2 regions of the Neobacillus sp. 204 genome follow, and region 2 is predicted to be linked to the other one. Evidence: predicted binding sites of a transcription regulator. Region 2 holds the regulator's gene; the other holds the start of a gene.
The links. The regulator LexA, encoded in region 2, represses DNA repair genes until DNA is damaged. The targets are predictions, from matches to a motif close to CGAACATATGTTCG.
Positions count from the first base shown of each region.

Region 1: a site for LexA is predicted at 4,528-4,541, ahead of ACJ004_RS00610 (YhjD family protein). Genes of this name have one in related genera too.

Region 1 is NZ_JBJORY010000001.1:116,885-123,663, forward strand. Features, by position in the region: gene ACJ004_RS00580 (enoyl-CoA hydratase-related protein) at 1-444, shown strand, start outside; gene ACJ004_RS00585 (AzlC family ABC transporter permease) at 546-1,277, shown strand; gene ACJ004_RS00590 (AzlD domain-containing protein) at 1,267-1,575, shown strand; gene ACJ004_RS00595 (M48 family metallopeptidase) at 1,727-2,998, shown strand; gene ACJ004_RS00600 (IDEAL domain-containing protein) at 3,117-3,353, opposite strand; gene ACJ004_RS00605 (competence protein ComK) at 3,547-4,116, shown strand; gene ACJ004_RS00610 (YhjD family protein) at 4,135-4,500, opposite strand; gene ACJ004_RS00615 (LCP family protein) at 4,771-5,706, shown strand; gene ACJ004_RS00620 (TVP38/TMEM64 family protein) at 5,918-6,583, shown strand; gene lepB (signal peptidase I) at 6,573-6,779, shown strand, end outside.
Region 2 is NZ_JBJORY010000001.1:617,861-624,639, forward strand. Features, by position in the region: gene ACJ004_RS03065 (MerR family transcriptional regulator) at 1-6, shown strand, start outside; gene glnA (type I glutamate--ammonia ligase) at 45-1,379, shown strand; gene ACJ004_RS03075 (hypothetical protein) at 1,828-2,082, shown strand; gene ACJ004_RS03080 (DUF4257 domain-containing protein) at 2,222-2,515, opposite strand; gene lexA (transcriptional repressor LexA) at 2,715-3,338, opposite strand; gene yneA (cell division suppressor protein YneA) at 3,497-3,823, shown strand; gene ACJ004_RS03095 (YneB family resolvase-like protein) at 3,836-4,483, shown strand; gene ACJ004_RS03100 (DUF896 domain-containing protein) at 4,562-4,792, shown strand; gene tkt (transketolase) at 4,972-6,779, shown strand, end outside.

The sequences.
Region 1 (6,779 bases), 500 kb from region 2:
GAGCTTGCTTTGGCTTGTGATTTCCGTATTGCAGCAAAAGAAGCACTGATGGGTTTAACGGAAACGAGTCTAGCGATCATTCCAGGTGCAGGAGGGACTCAACGCCTTCCGCGCTTGATTGGTCAGGCTAAGGCCTTAGAGCTCATCTTGACGGCACGTCGCTTGTCTGCTGATGAAGCTTTTACCTTTGGACTTCTAACAAAGGTTGTGGAGCGAAAGGAATTAATGACAGAGTGTTTTGCTTTTTGTTCGCAAATACTGGCTAATGGCCCAATTGCAGTCCAACAGGCCAAGTTTGCAATTAAAAATGGGATGAATACTGACTTAAACACAGGATTACAAATTGAACGTAAGGCATATGAAGTAACACTCCCAACAGAGGATCGAATCGAAGCACTGCATGCCTTCGCTGAAAAAAGAAAACCTGCCTTTAAGGGGAAATAAACAGAACATGGTGCTTGGCGCCATGTTTTTTTTATTTCCCTTTAACAGAAAATTTGCTATTATTTATGTTTATATGAGTGATGCAACAAGGGGGAATCAGGTTGGCGGATCTAGCCTTTAGTAGAGAAACATCTGAATTTAAAAAAGGAATCCAAGCTGGGTTAAGTATCGCGATTGGCTATTTTCCGATTGCGTTGACTTTTGGTCTCCTTGCTAAGACTTCGGGACTATCTATCTATGAAACGGTATTAATGAGTCTGATTGTGTTTGCTGGCGCATCCCAATATATTTCACTTAGCCTCATAGCCTATGGGACAGGAATATTTGAAATCATTCTAACGACCTTCATTGTAAATATCCGGCATTTTCTGATGAGCACATCACTGAATGAAAAGGTAGAAGAGGACCATCTTGTTAATAAGTTAATTTATTCTTTTGGCATTACAGATGAAACATTTTCTGTTGTCGCTACAAAAGACGGCACTGCGGCAACTGGCTTTTTGTTCGGTGTAATTTCCGTTTCATACTCCAGTTGGGTAATTTTTTCCGGGCTTGGGCATTTAATTGGAGCGAGTCTGCCACAAACCTTACAAGAAAGCATGGGAGTTGCACTTTATGCAATGTTTATTGGCCTTCTAGTCCCTTCCATGAAAAAAAGCGTCAAAGTGATTTTCTTGGCGGTACTGGGTGCAGTTTTTAACTCGATTTTTACCATTGGAAATCTCATGGCTCAAGGTTGGGCAATTGTTACGGCGACCCTTCTATCTGCCATTATTATCGAAACAGCTGAAGTTATTAAAATGAGGAATCGGAGTGTAAGACATGAAGACTGAAATAGTATGGATGATCCTTGGAATGGGTTTGGTTACATATATTCCCCGTATGATGCCTTTTGTTTTATTTAAAGGGAAAGAACTCCCGCCTTTTATTCAAGGGGTATTAAAAAATGTTCCGTTTGCCACGCTTGGTGCGTTAATTTTTCCCTCCATTCTTTTAATCCAGAAGAACGATATATGGTACGGGGTGTTAGGAGCCGCTGCTGCCTTTATTGCTGCCTTTTTAGGCGCTAATGTCATTATAGTCGTCCTCGGTTCAATCGCTGTTCTATCCATATATTCCTATCTTATGTAAGCCGGTATTTACTACTGGCTTTTATTTTTTTCTCTATTAATCTTGCTTGTTTATTACCACGAAGGCGCTTGCGCTTTTCTTATTTCCAGTTCTATTTTATACTTTTTTAACTAAACTAAGTATAGAGAGTTTGTACAAAGGGGGACAAATCATGGCGAGAAAAATGGGAGTCTATGCTGTTTTGGGCTACATTCTATATGGATTGCTTATTTATTGGTATTTATTCTACTTTGCTGATACAAGCCTTCCTTTCGAATACGAAGGATCGAAGGCTGACCCGACCACTTTTTTAAATGGACGAGAACTTATGCTGACTGAGGAATATTCCAAAATAAGAAATTTATTATTTTTCTTATCAACTCCGTTGGAATGGCTTTTATATTTCTTAATATTATTATTCGGGTTATCAAAAGCAATCAAACGCTGGGCAGTAGGCTCCTCAAGGTATAAACTGCTTCAAACAGCTATTTATCTAATCTGGCTATCTATTTTCGCTTATGTGGCGACATTTCCGTTAAGTTACATTAGTTATTCTTTAGCTAAAACATATAATATATCAACACAATCCTTTGCTTCCTGGATGAAGGATGAGTTAATTGACTTTTGGATTAATTATGGGACTTGGTTGATAATTGTTCCAGTATTATACTGGCTTATGAAAAAAAGTAAAAAACGATGGTGGCTTTATGGATGGCTATTATCAATTCCGTTTACTTTATTTATGATGTATCTTCAACCAGTAGTGATTGATCCCTTATATAATGACTTTTATCCATTACAAAATAAAGAATTGGAAACAAAAATCTTGGCGTTGGCTAATAAGGCTGAAATTCCAGCACAGCATGTATTTGAAGTGAATATGTCTGATGAAACAAATGCTTTAAATGCGTATGTAACAGGAATAGGCTCTAATGCTAGAATTGTTCTATGGGATACTACCTTAAATAAACTGAATGATAATCAAATATTATTTATCATGGCTCATGAAATGTGCCATTATGTTGAGAAACATATTTATTTTGGGATTGCTGGCTATTTGCTGATTTCATTGCTTGGATTGTATTTGGCCTATAGAATTATGAATTGGGCAACAAGGCGCTGGGGAAAGGAATTAAAAATTTCAGATGTCCGTGATATCAGCTCCTTGCCGTTATTTTTTATGGTCCTTTCGATGCTCCTATTTGCGGCAAGTCCATTTACCAATTTTACTTCTCGTTATCAAGAAACACGCGCAGACAAATATGCGATAGAAATGACCAAAAATCCAGAAGCTGCAATCACTTCTTTCCAGGAACTAACCCGATCTGGTTTAAGTCAAGTAAATCCACCGCTATTAGTCAAAATTTTTAGGTATACCCATCCTTCCATGCTCGACCGAATTTCCATGCTCGAAGAATTTGAACTGAAACAAAGGAATAAATAGATTATTACTAGCAGAAGAATGACTGAAAAGTGCGGATTATCTAATCATAGATATATTCGCCTTTTTTATGGATAAAAATAAAAAAGCCGTCAATTTTTGACGGCTTATCAAAAGTAGTTTACGTCCCAAATTTTTTGTTAATTTCCTTTAGTTGCCCGGATAAATGGAGAAATGACTTTTTGTCTCGACAATCAATGGCCTCATCGATTTTTTGCAGTAATTTTTCTCTCTCGACAGTTAACTGAATTTCAGACAACAGTATTTCGATGTATAAATCCTGGACGAAGTTCTCTTTCAGCCGATTGCGTTTCATGGCACCAAGTTTCATTAATTCCGTGTATGATTTTTCATTCATGAAAATCACCTCTGATGCTTTTTAAAATTATATGGTTTTTTTCGAGGATTATCATTCATTTTATAATTTTAAAATAAATATTTATTTAGCCTAAATTTTGTGAATAATTTAGGAACAATTCAGAAAAGTGACGGAATAAAAAACAGGGAATGGTAAGATATGGTGGATAAGATGGAAAAAGGAGTTGAATGGGTTGAAACAAACTCAAATCGAAGAATATGAAATCAATTCATGCACGATGTATGTAGAACCAGTTGTATATGGAGGGAAAGTTTATTCGCGTTCAGTGGAATTAGAAGATGAATTCTTATCGCCCTTTAAGCCATTGGATATAATCAAAAAGAGTTGCATTTATTTTGGTGTTGATTACGAAAGCAGGAAAAGAGGCACACGGCAATTAATTGGCTATTACCGAAAACTCCCAATCATCATTGAACCAACGAACAACATCTATTTTTTTCCTACGGTTTCGCCGCTAATTCCTGAGTGTATATGGATTTCATTTGAACATGTTGAGAGTTATCGCCGCGTATCCGCTCAAAAAACAATGATCATTTTCCGCAATAAACAATCGCACATATTTCCAGTACCAGTAAGTACAATTGAAGGCCAAATGTTAAGAACTTCATTATTAAAAACAAAGCTCATGCAAAGAATAGAAAGTAATGGGAAAAGATTATTTTATATGGCACGTGGGCCCCAATCAATAAATGCTCTGGAAAAATCCTTTGAATACGATGCTCATTCCAAAAACCTAAAATAAGTCTCGAATTGCTAACCATTAACGGGACAGATGTTTTTTTAACAAATAGGCCTCCATTAATTCCTGAACCTTATTACGGATTCTTGGGTTAAAGTAATTATGGTTTTCTTCATAGCCTTTATAAATAAAACTGTACAGCGTAAAAGCATCGTCCCGTTTTGTTTCAATCACCTGAAGTTTATTTTTTTTCATATATTGTTTTACAATGGCCAATTCCTTCTGTATTTCCTTCATCGTTTCCTCAATTAAATCTAAATATGGTTGTTTTAACTTAAACGGGCTTTTTTCAACAACGGTTAAATCCCTGTTTAAGATAATTAGAACCATTGGTAAATACATAGCCTTTTCCATTATGTCTCGATCATCTTCGGGGATTCTGGTCATTTTTTAGTCACACCTTTCATTCTTAATGGAACAAATGTTCTACTTTATTTTACAAAAAAGAAACATCAAAAGCAATAGGCCTTTACATTAACCAAAACTCGTCATTGGACGAGTTTTATTTATTGAAATTTTCAGTTGTTATATGAGAAAGTTTTTATTAATAGAAGGATATCGGATAGGGGAAAATGAATTAAATGAGGAAACCCCTAAAGAGAAATAACAGTCATTAAATAGGAGAATAAAAAACATGGATGAATAGGTGAGATAACAATGAGATCTGATAAACATCAAGTGAAGAAAAATAGAAGATGGCCATCCGTTTTACTAGTATTTATACTGCTCATTGGGGCAGTGGCAGGGTATGCTTATTATCAATACAGACTGGGTGTTAACCAATCACTAAAAAAAATTGATAAAAAAGCTTCAAATGTTGTCTATACTTTTGAAGGAAAAAAGGATCAGTATGGAGGTACAAATATCCTCGTGCTCGGAAGTGATGCAAGAGGCAAGGAAAAGTCTCGAGCGGATACAATCATGATTGTTCATTATAATGAAGACAAAGGAACCTTTAAGCTAACTTCAATTATGAGGGATAGTTACCTCGAGATTCCGGGGCATGGTAAACATAAAGTGAACTCTGCCTTTGCACGCGGCGGCCCAGAGTTAATGAGACAAACAATCAAGCAAAATTTTGATATTGACCTACAATATTATGTCATTGTGGATTTTCAAGGCTTTGTGCAACTTATTGATGAAGCATTCCCTAATGGGGTAGAGATAGATGTAGAGAAAAAAATGTCTAAAAATATAGATGTAACTTTAGAGCCAGGTCTGCAAAGATTAAATGGAGAGGAAATGCTTGGTTATGTTCGCTACCGTCATGATGCCATCGGTGATTTTGGCAGGGTAGAACGTCAACAAAAGGCGGTAAAGGCCATTGGAGATCAATTAATGGGCTTGCAAACGATTCCAAAACTCCCAAAACTTATTGGAGTAGTGGCGCCGTATGTGAATACAAATATGGACACTTCAGATATAACATTTATGGCTAAAGATTTCTTTTCGAATGATCGCGGAAATATCGATACGTTACGAATTCCTGTCGAAAATAGCTATTCGGATGCACGAATAGCTGGGGAAGGAGCAGTATTAGATATTGATGTCGAAAAAAATAAAGAGGCACTACATCAATTTATTACAAAGTAATCAAAGCACTGCTATTTAGTAAAGGCTCTTTTCGTAAACTTTGTTGCTTTAGGAGCTTTTTAAGGGTCATTTACTAAGTTCCTGGGCAATTTTCACAAATGTTCTTACGAAAAGATGCCACGAGGCATAGAGTTTTACGGGTTGATGAACTTATACGAAAAACAACAATCTATGCGAAAATAGCCTTAGTAAAAAAATGAGGGGAAATCTGATGGACATTGAATCATTAAAAGCATGGTTTACGCTTGAACATATTATGAGTTTGATTCAGGAATATCGTGCCTTAGGTCCCATACCAGGCGTATTGCTTATTGTCATAGAAGCATTCATGCCATTTCTCCCATTGTTTTTATTTGTAATGGCTAATGCAAGTGCTTTTGGACTTTGGTTAGGATTCTTATATTCATGGCTCGGAGCCTGTATCGGGGCAATGCTCGTATTTTTACTAGTCAGAAGGTATGGGCAGCAAAAGTTATTATCTTTTTTGCCCAAGCACCCGCAGGTCCGTAAATTAATGGATTGGGTAGATCGTCATGGATTTGGTCCCCTCTTTTTACTGCTTTGTTTTCCATTTACACCTTCAGCTGTAGTAAATATTGTTGCAGGTCTTTCTAAAATTCGCCTTGCTCAATACATGTTAGCCGTATGTATTGGAAAAATGGTGATGATTTTCACGATTAGTTTTGTTGGCTATGATCTCCAGTCATTGCTGACTAAGCCGCTTCGAACTGTTGTAGTATTGCTTATTATTTTCATTTTGTGGATTGTTGGCAGACGAATTGAAGGTAGAATGAATAAGCATACGGAAACTGACCATAATGGTGAAATAGATAGAAACTATAAGCAGGAGAAACGGAGGAGCGTTAATGAAGATTGAATGGAAAAAGGAAGGCATGGAATGGGCTAAGGCTTTTGCGATTGGAATCATTATTTTTGCTTTTATTCGTACATTTTTCTTTTCGAATTATGTAGTAGAAGGCGAATCAATGATGCCAACGCTGCAGGATGGAAACAAGCTGGTAGTTAACAAGCTTGGTTATCAAGTGGGGGAATTGAATCGATTTGATGTCATT
Region 2 (6,779 bases):
CATTAATATGAAAGCATCTTTTCTAAAAAATAGGGGGTAAGAACATGGCAAAGTATTCAAGAGAAGATATTAAAAGATTAGCTGTTGAGGAAAACGTAAAATTTATTCGTTTACAATTCACAGACATCCTTGGAACAATCAAAAACGTAGAGATTCCAATTTCTCAATTAGAAAAAGCACTTGATAATAAAATGATGTTTGACGGTTCTTCCATCGAAGGTTTTGTACGAATTGAAGAGTCTGATATGTTACTATATCCAGACCTTAACACATGGGTGGTATTCCCTTGGACAGCAGAAAAAGGGAAAGTTGCCCGCTTAATCTGTGATATTTATACTCCAGAAGGAAAACCATTTGAAGGGGATCCTCGTAATAACTTAAGAAGAGTATTAAAAGAAATGCAAGACCTTGGATTCACGAGCTTTAACTTAGGGCCTGAGCCAGAATTCTTCTTATTTAAATTAGACCAGCAGGGCGAACCATCATTAGACCTTAATGACAAAGGCGGATATTTTGATTTAGCGCCTATCGACCTTGGTGAAAACTGCCGTCGTGATATCGTGCTTGAACTAGAAGAAATGGGCTTTGAAATTGAAGCTTCCCACCATGAAGTGGCTCCAGGTCAGCATGAAATTGACTTTAAATATGCAGATGCATTAACAGCTTGTGACCAAATTCAAACTTTCAAGCTTGTGGTAAAAACAATTGCACGTAAACATGGTTTACACGCAACGTTTATGCCAAAACCATTGTATGGTGTTAATGGATCTGGAATGCACATGAACCTTTCATTGTTTAAAGAAGGAGCAAATTCATTCTTCGAACCATCGGGTGATCTAGAACTTAGTGATACAGCTCGTCAATTCATTGCAGGTATCCTTAAGCACGCTCCAGCCTTTACAGCGGTAACAAATCCAACAGTAAACTCTTATAAGCGTCTTGTTCCTGGTTATGAAGCACCATGCTATGTGGCTTGGTCAGCAAGAAACCGTTCACCATTAATTCGTATTCCTGCTTCTCGTGGCTTGAGTACACGTGTTGAAGTACGTAGTGTAGACCCATCAGCTAATCCATACTTAGCAATGGCTGTACTTCTAAAAGCTGGTTTAGACGGAATTAAAAACAAATTAACTCCTCCTGCACCAGTTGACAGAAACATCTATGTAATGAGCAAAGAAGAGAGAATCGAAGAAGGTATCGTCGATCTTCCTGCAACATTAGCTCAAGCATTAGACCAATTGAAATCTGATGAAGTAATTGTGTCTGGTCTTGGCGAGCACATTATGGAACACTTTGTTGAAGCGAAAGAAATTGAGTGGGATATGTTCCGTACAGTCGTTCACCAATGGGAACGCGATCAATATATGAGCATGTATTAATATCTAAAAAGTCCTGTCGCTCGTTGCGTCAGGGCTTTTACCTATTTGGGGCTGTTATTAAATTTGATAGCTTTACCCATTGATTGACGACCCGAATTGCTCGATATATCTACCTACGGTCAACAATAGCCCTGATTGACGACTTAAATTGCACATAATATCTGACTACGGTCGACAATAGCCTTGATTGATGATTTAAATTGCTCATAATATATAATTACGGTCGACAATCCCCCTTATTGACGACCTAGATGGCTCAATATATCTATCTATGGTCGACAATATCTCTGATTGGCAACCACAAATGCCCGTTCAAACCTGTGATGGTTGTTAATCCCCTCTACTGTCCATATGTCTTCTTTATTTCTTTAAAAATTCACAATTTTCTATGTTCTGCTACTCATATATAGTATATGCTTAAGTAGAAAACATTTGGGAGGTGCTTTTTTTGTATAAACTGCAAATTTGTAATGCTCTAACCCAAGAAATTCTTCGTGAAAAGACGTATAAGAAACCGGATCTTATTTTAAGTTTACTAGAATCAGGAGCAAAAGGTCAGGAATGTTTTCTATTTGATGAGAAACGTAGAACGTTAAAAGGAAACTATGTAAGCCATTCTGTCTTTACGGAAGCGGACACGCAAGTTTATAAAGCGTTTTTTAAGGTGAAATTATCTGAAATACAAGCACGCATAGCAAAATAGGCAAGTAGAGGAGGGCAGGCGCTGCAAAAAGAAAGGGTTTGTAAGATATGAGTTAAAGAAAATTAGCATAGCTGATAGAGCAGCAGAATTTTTATAAGAGAAAGCCATGATACGCTTGTATCATGGCTTTATTTCTTAATTATTCATTATTATCTTTTTCTGTCTGGTTTAGGAGCTTAATTTTAGAAAGAACGGCATCACCACCAATTCCAGCAATGATCGAAAAAAGGATATTTTCCACCGTTGAATTTGGAGCTGTATATAAAACAAGGAGAAGCGCAGCAACCGCACCTAGGAGTAATTCTTCTAAAAAACCGAGATAAATGAACTTTTTCGTTTTCCGGGGCATGATAATTTTTCCGTGCTTTCGAACATGTCCTACAATACCAACTGTTCCACCAATTACTATAGAGAAAATAATGTCCGCTAACACTGTTTCTCAACCTCCTTAAGCCTTTATTTTTTGGACCTAAGGTAAATCTTGGTGTAGTACTATTATATTATAGGTTAACAAGATAAGCATGAGTAAAAATACTGAATTTTCACTATATAAAATACATGATATGATAAAAATGAAAAATTTTCCCAATAGGGCGACAAAAAAAAGCATGCACCGTAGTGCAAGCTCCTTATTAATGAATATGCCGGTAAACACCAATAACTTTTCCTAAAATGGAAACATTCCTTAGGATAATAGGGTCCATTGTAGAATTTTCCGGCTGCAGGCGTATGTAATCTTTTTCCTTGAAAAATCTCTTACAGGTGGCTTCATCTTCCTCTGTCATTGCTACAACAATATCACCGTTATTTGCGGTTGGCTGCTGTTTTACAATTACATAGTCTCCATCTAGTATTCCGGCCTCTATCATACTCTCACCCATGATTTCTAGCATGAAAACTTGTTCATCTGCAGGTGCAAGACTTTCTGGAAGTGGGAAATACTCTTCCACATTTTCAATAGCTGTAATTGGAAGTCCTGCAGTTACTTTACCAACCACTGGAACATTTACTACTGCATTTCTTGGTATATGTGCTGCTACATCAGCTTCTAATATTTCAATTGCCCTTGGTTTGGTTGGATCTCGTCTAATAAGTCCTTTGCTTTCCAACCTTGCTAAGTGACCGTGTACAGTTGAGCTGGATGCCAGTCCAACCGCCTCTCCAATTTCCCTAACGGAAGGGGGATATCCTTTACTCTTAACCTCACTTTTAATGAAGTCTAAGATATCCTGCTGCCGCTTTGATATTTTAGCCATGATAAAATCCACCTCGTCTGGTTAATGTTGTCTTTATTATATCATGTTCGTATTTTTTATACAAACATAAGTTCGAAAAACAGTTGACAACAAACAAATGTTCGATTTATAATTAAATCAATAAAGCGAACATATATTCTTAGTAGAGGTGTTAATTTATGAAAAAATTATGGAACAAATACTCCTATGCTATTACACTTATTATTTTAAGCTGTTTATTTTCTTTCATTTTATCTTTCCAACATCACTCAAACGACCAGGATAAATATTTAAAGATTACGATTACTGAAGGCGATTCACTTTGGGGAATTTCAGATCAATTTTCAGAACAACATTCATTATCAAACAAAGAGTTTGTTGCATGGATTAAAAAGCATAATGAAATTGAAGAAGATCGGATTTTTCCTGGTGAAGAAATAATTATCCCAGTGAGCAAGGAAGAAGGTTCATCAACAAGAGAATTAGCGAGTGCTATAGGTGAATAGAAAGGAACAATTATGAAAGCAATCATATACTGCCGTGTCAGCACCAATAAAGAAACACAAGAAACATCCTTAAAGCGTCAGGAAGAGGAATTAACACAACTTGCTCAATCCTATCACTTTGAAATCGATAGGGTAATTAAAGAAAAGGCAAGTGGCTATGATTACGATCGAGAAGGAATTTTTCAATTATTAGAACGAATTAAGGATGAACAGGTTCAGGCTGTCTTAATCCAGGATGAAACACGACTTGGTAGAGGCAACGCTAAAATAGCTATCTTACATTGTATCTTAAAAGAAAATATTAAACTTTTTAGTATCTCCCATAGTGGTGAATTACAACTATCAGAATCGGATTCCATGGTTTTAAAAATTGTTGGTATGGTTGAGGAATATCAACGTAAACTACATAATGCAAAAATTAAGCGCGGAATGAAACGGGCAGTTCAAAAAGGATATAAACCTGAAAAAAACTTAAAGAATCTCGGCGAAGCATCTGGACGTGATAAAATTGAAGTCCCAGTAGAAGAAATTGTTCGATTAAGAAAGAATGGATTAATTTTTGCTGAAATAGCTGCCACTCTGAGAGGGTTTGGGTATAATATTTCAAAAGCAACGGTCCATAGAAGATACCAAGAATATATAGAATCACAAGAAGAGTAGACCTTTTGCCTTGTCATTAGGTTTTTTTTTTAGTAAAATCAGGTGTCATGTAAACAGATAGAAAGGAAGGTTCACTCCATGCTATCCAAAGAAAAAATGGCTAGAATTAATGAACTGGCAAGAAAAGCAAAGGCAACGGGATTGACTGAATCAGAAGCTAAAGAACAAACAACCTTAAGAAGCGAATATTTGGCAACTTTCCGTTCTAATATGCTTGATACCCTAACCAACACAAAGTTTATTGATCCCGAAGGAAATGATGTAACACCAGAAAAAATCAAAGCAAGGAAAAAAAATACACTTCACTAAAAGTCCAGGAATACAATTTTTTGTATTCCTATTTTACATAGAGAGACAATTTCTGTGCCAAAATAAAAAATAAAGTGAATTTTGTCTCTTATTATTATGCTATTTGTTGAATAAAAAACGGTATCAATATAAAATTGAAATGTACTTAGTAACCTAGTGATTAGGAAAGGATGTAATTCATGTTTAATACTATCGATGATTTATCAGTAACCTCAATTCGAACGCTTTCCATCGATGCAATCGAGAAAGCAAACTCTGGACATCCAGGGATGCCGATGGGTGCGGCGCCAATGACCTATACCTTATGGACACGCTTCATGAACCAAAATCCAAAGAATCCGAAATGGTTTAACCGTGATCGTTTTGTCTTATCTGCTGGACATGGTTCAGCGTTGCTATACAGCATGCTTCACTTATCTGGTTTCAATTTAACCATGGATGACCTAAAACAATTCCGCCAATGGGGTTCAAAAACACCTGGTCACCCGGAGTACGGTCACACTGAGGGTGTAGAAGCAACAACTGGACCACTTGGCCAGGGGATTGCAATGGCAGTGGGAATGGCAATGGCTGAACGCCATGTAGCAAGTGTTTATAATAAAGATAAATATGAACTTGTGAACCATTTTACATACAGCATTTGCGGAGATGGAGATTTGATGGAAGGTGTTTCTGCTGAGGCAGCTTCACTTGCTGGACACTTAAAACTAGGCCGCTTAGTTGTCCTTTATGATTCAAACGATATCTCCCTAGATGGTGACTTAGATAAGTCTTTCTCTGAAAGTGTTAAAGACCGCTTCTTATCATACGGATGGCAATATCTTCGTGTTGAGGATGGAAACAATTTAGAAGAAATTGCAAAAGCACTGGAAGATGCAAGAAATGATTTAGACAGACCAACCATGATCGAAGTAAGAACTGTGATTGGTTACGGTTCACCAAACCGTGCTGGAACTTCAGGTGTTCATGGTTCACCACTTGGAGCAAATGAGTTAAAACTTACAAAAGAAGCCTATAAATGGACTTTTGAAGAAGATTTCCATGTACCGCAGGAAGTCTATGATAACTTCCAGAAACTCATTGTCGAAAATGGTGAGAAAAAGGAAAAAGAGTGGAATGATCTTTTCGCTCAATATAAAAAGGAATATCCTGAACTAGCTTCCCAACTTGAACAAGCTTTAAATAATGAACTTCCTGCAGGATGGGATAAAGAAATCCCTGTATACAGTGAAGGGAAAAGTCTTGCAAGCCGCGCTTCATCAGGAGAAGTTATCAATGGGATTGCTAAGAATCTACCTATTTTTATCGGGGGATCAGCTGACCTTGCTGGATCAAATAAAACGATGATTAAAGGTACGAAAGACTTTATGCCAGGTTCTTATGAAGGCCGTAATATCTGGTTCGGTGTTCGTGAATTTGGAATGGGTGCTGCGATGAACGGGATCGCCCTACATGGTGGAGTAAAAGTTTTTGGCGGAACATTTTTTGTCTTCTCTGATTACTTACGCCCAGCTATTCGACTAGCAGCGTTGATGGGATTACCTGTTACGTATGTATTTACTCATGATAGTATTGCTGTTGGGGAAGACGGACCAACACATGAACCTGTAGAGCAATTGGCTGCTTTACGTGCGATGTCAGGATTATCAATCATTCGCCCTGCAGACGGTAACGAAACTGCAGCAGCATGGAAACTTGCTGTTGAGTCTACAAACAAACCAACTGCACTTGTTTTAACTCGTCAAGATTTACCTACCTTAAAAGGTACAGATGTCAATGCTTACGAGGGAGTTTCAAAAGGGGCCTATGTAGTTGCTCCTTCAGAAAGAGAAACACCGGATGCGTTGTTATTGGCAACTGGATCAGAAGTAAGCCTTGCAGTGGAAGCTCAAAAAGCACTAGCTGGAGAAGGGGTACATGTTTCTGTAGTAAGTATGCCATCTTGGGATCGTTTCGAACAACAATCCCAAGAATATAAAGACTCTGT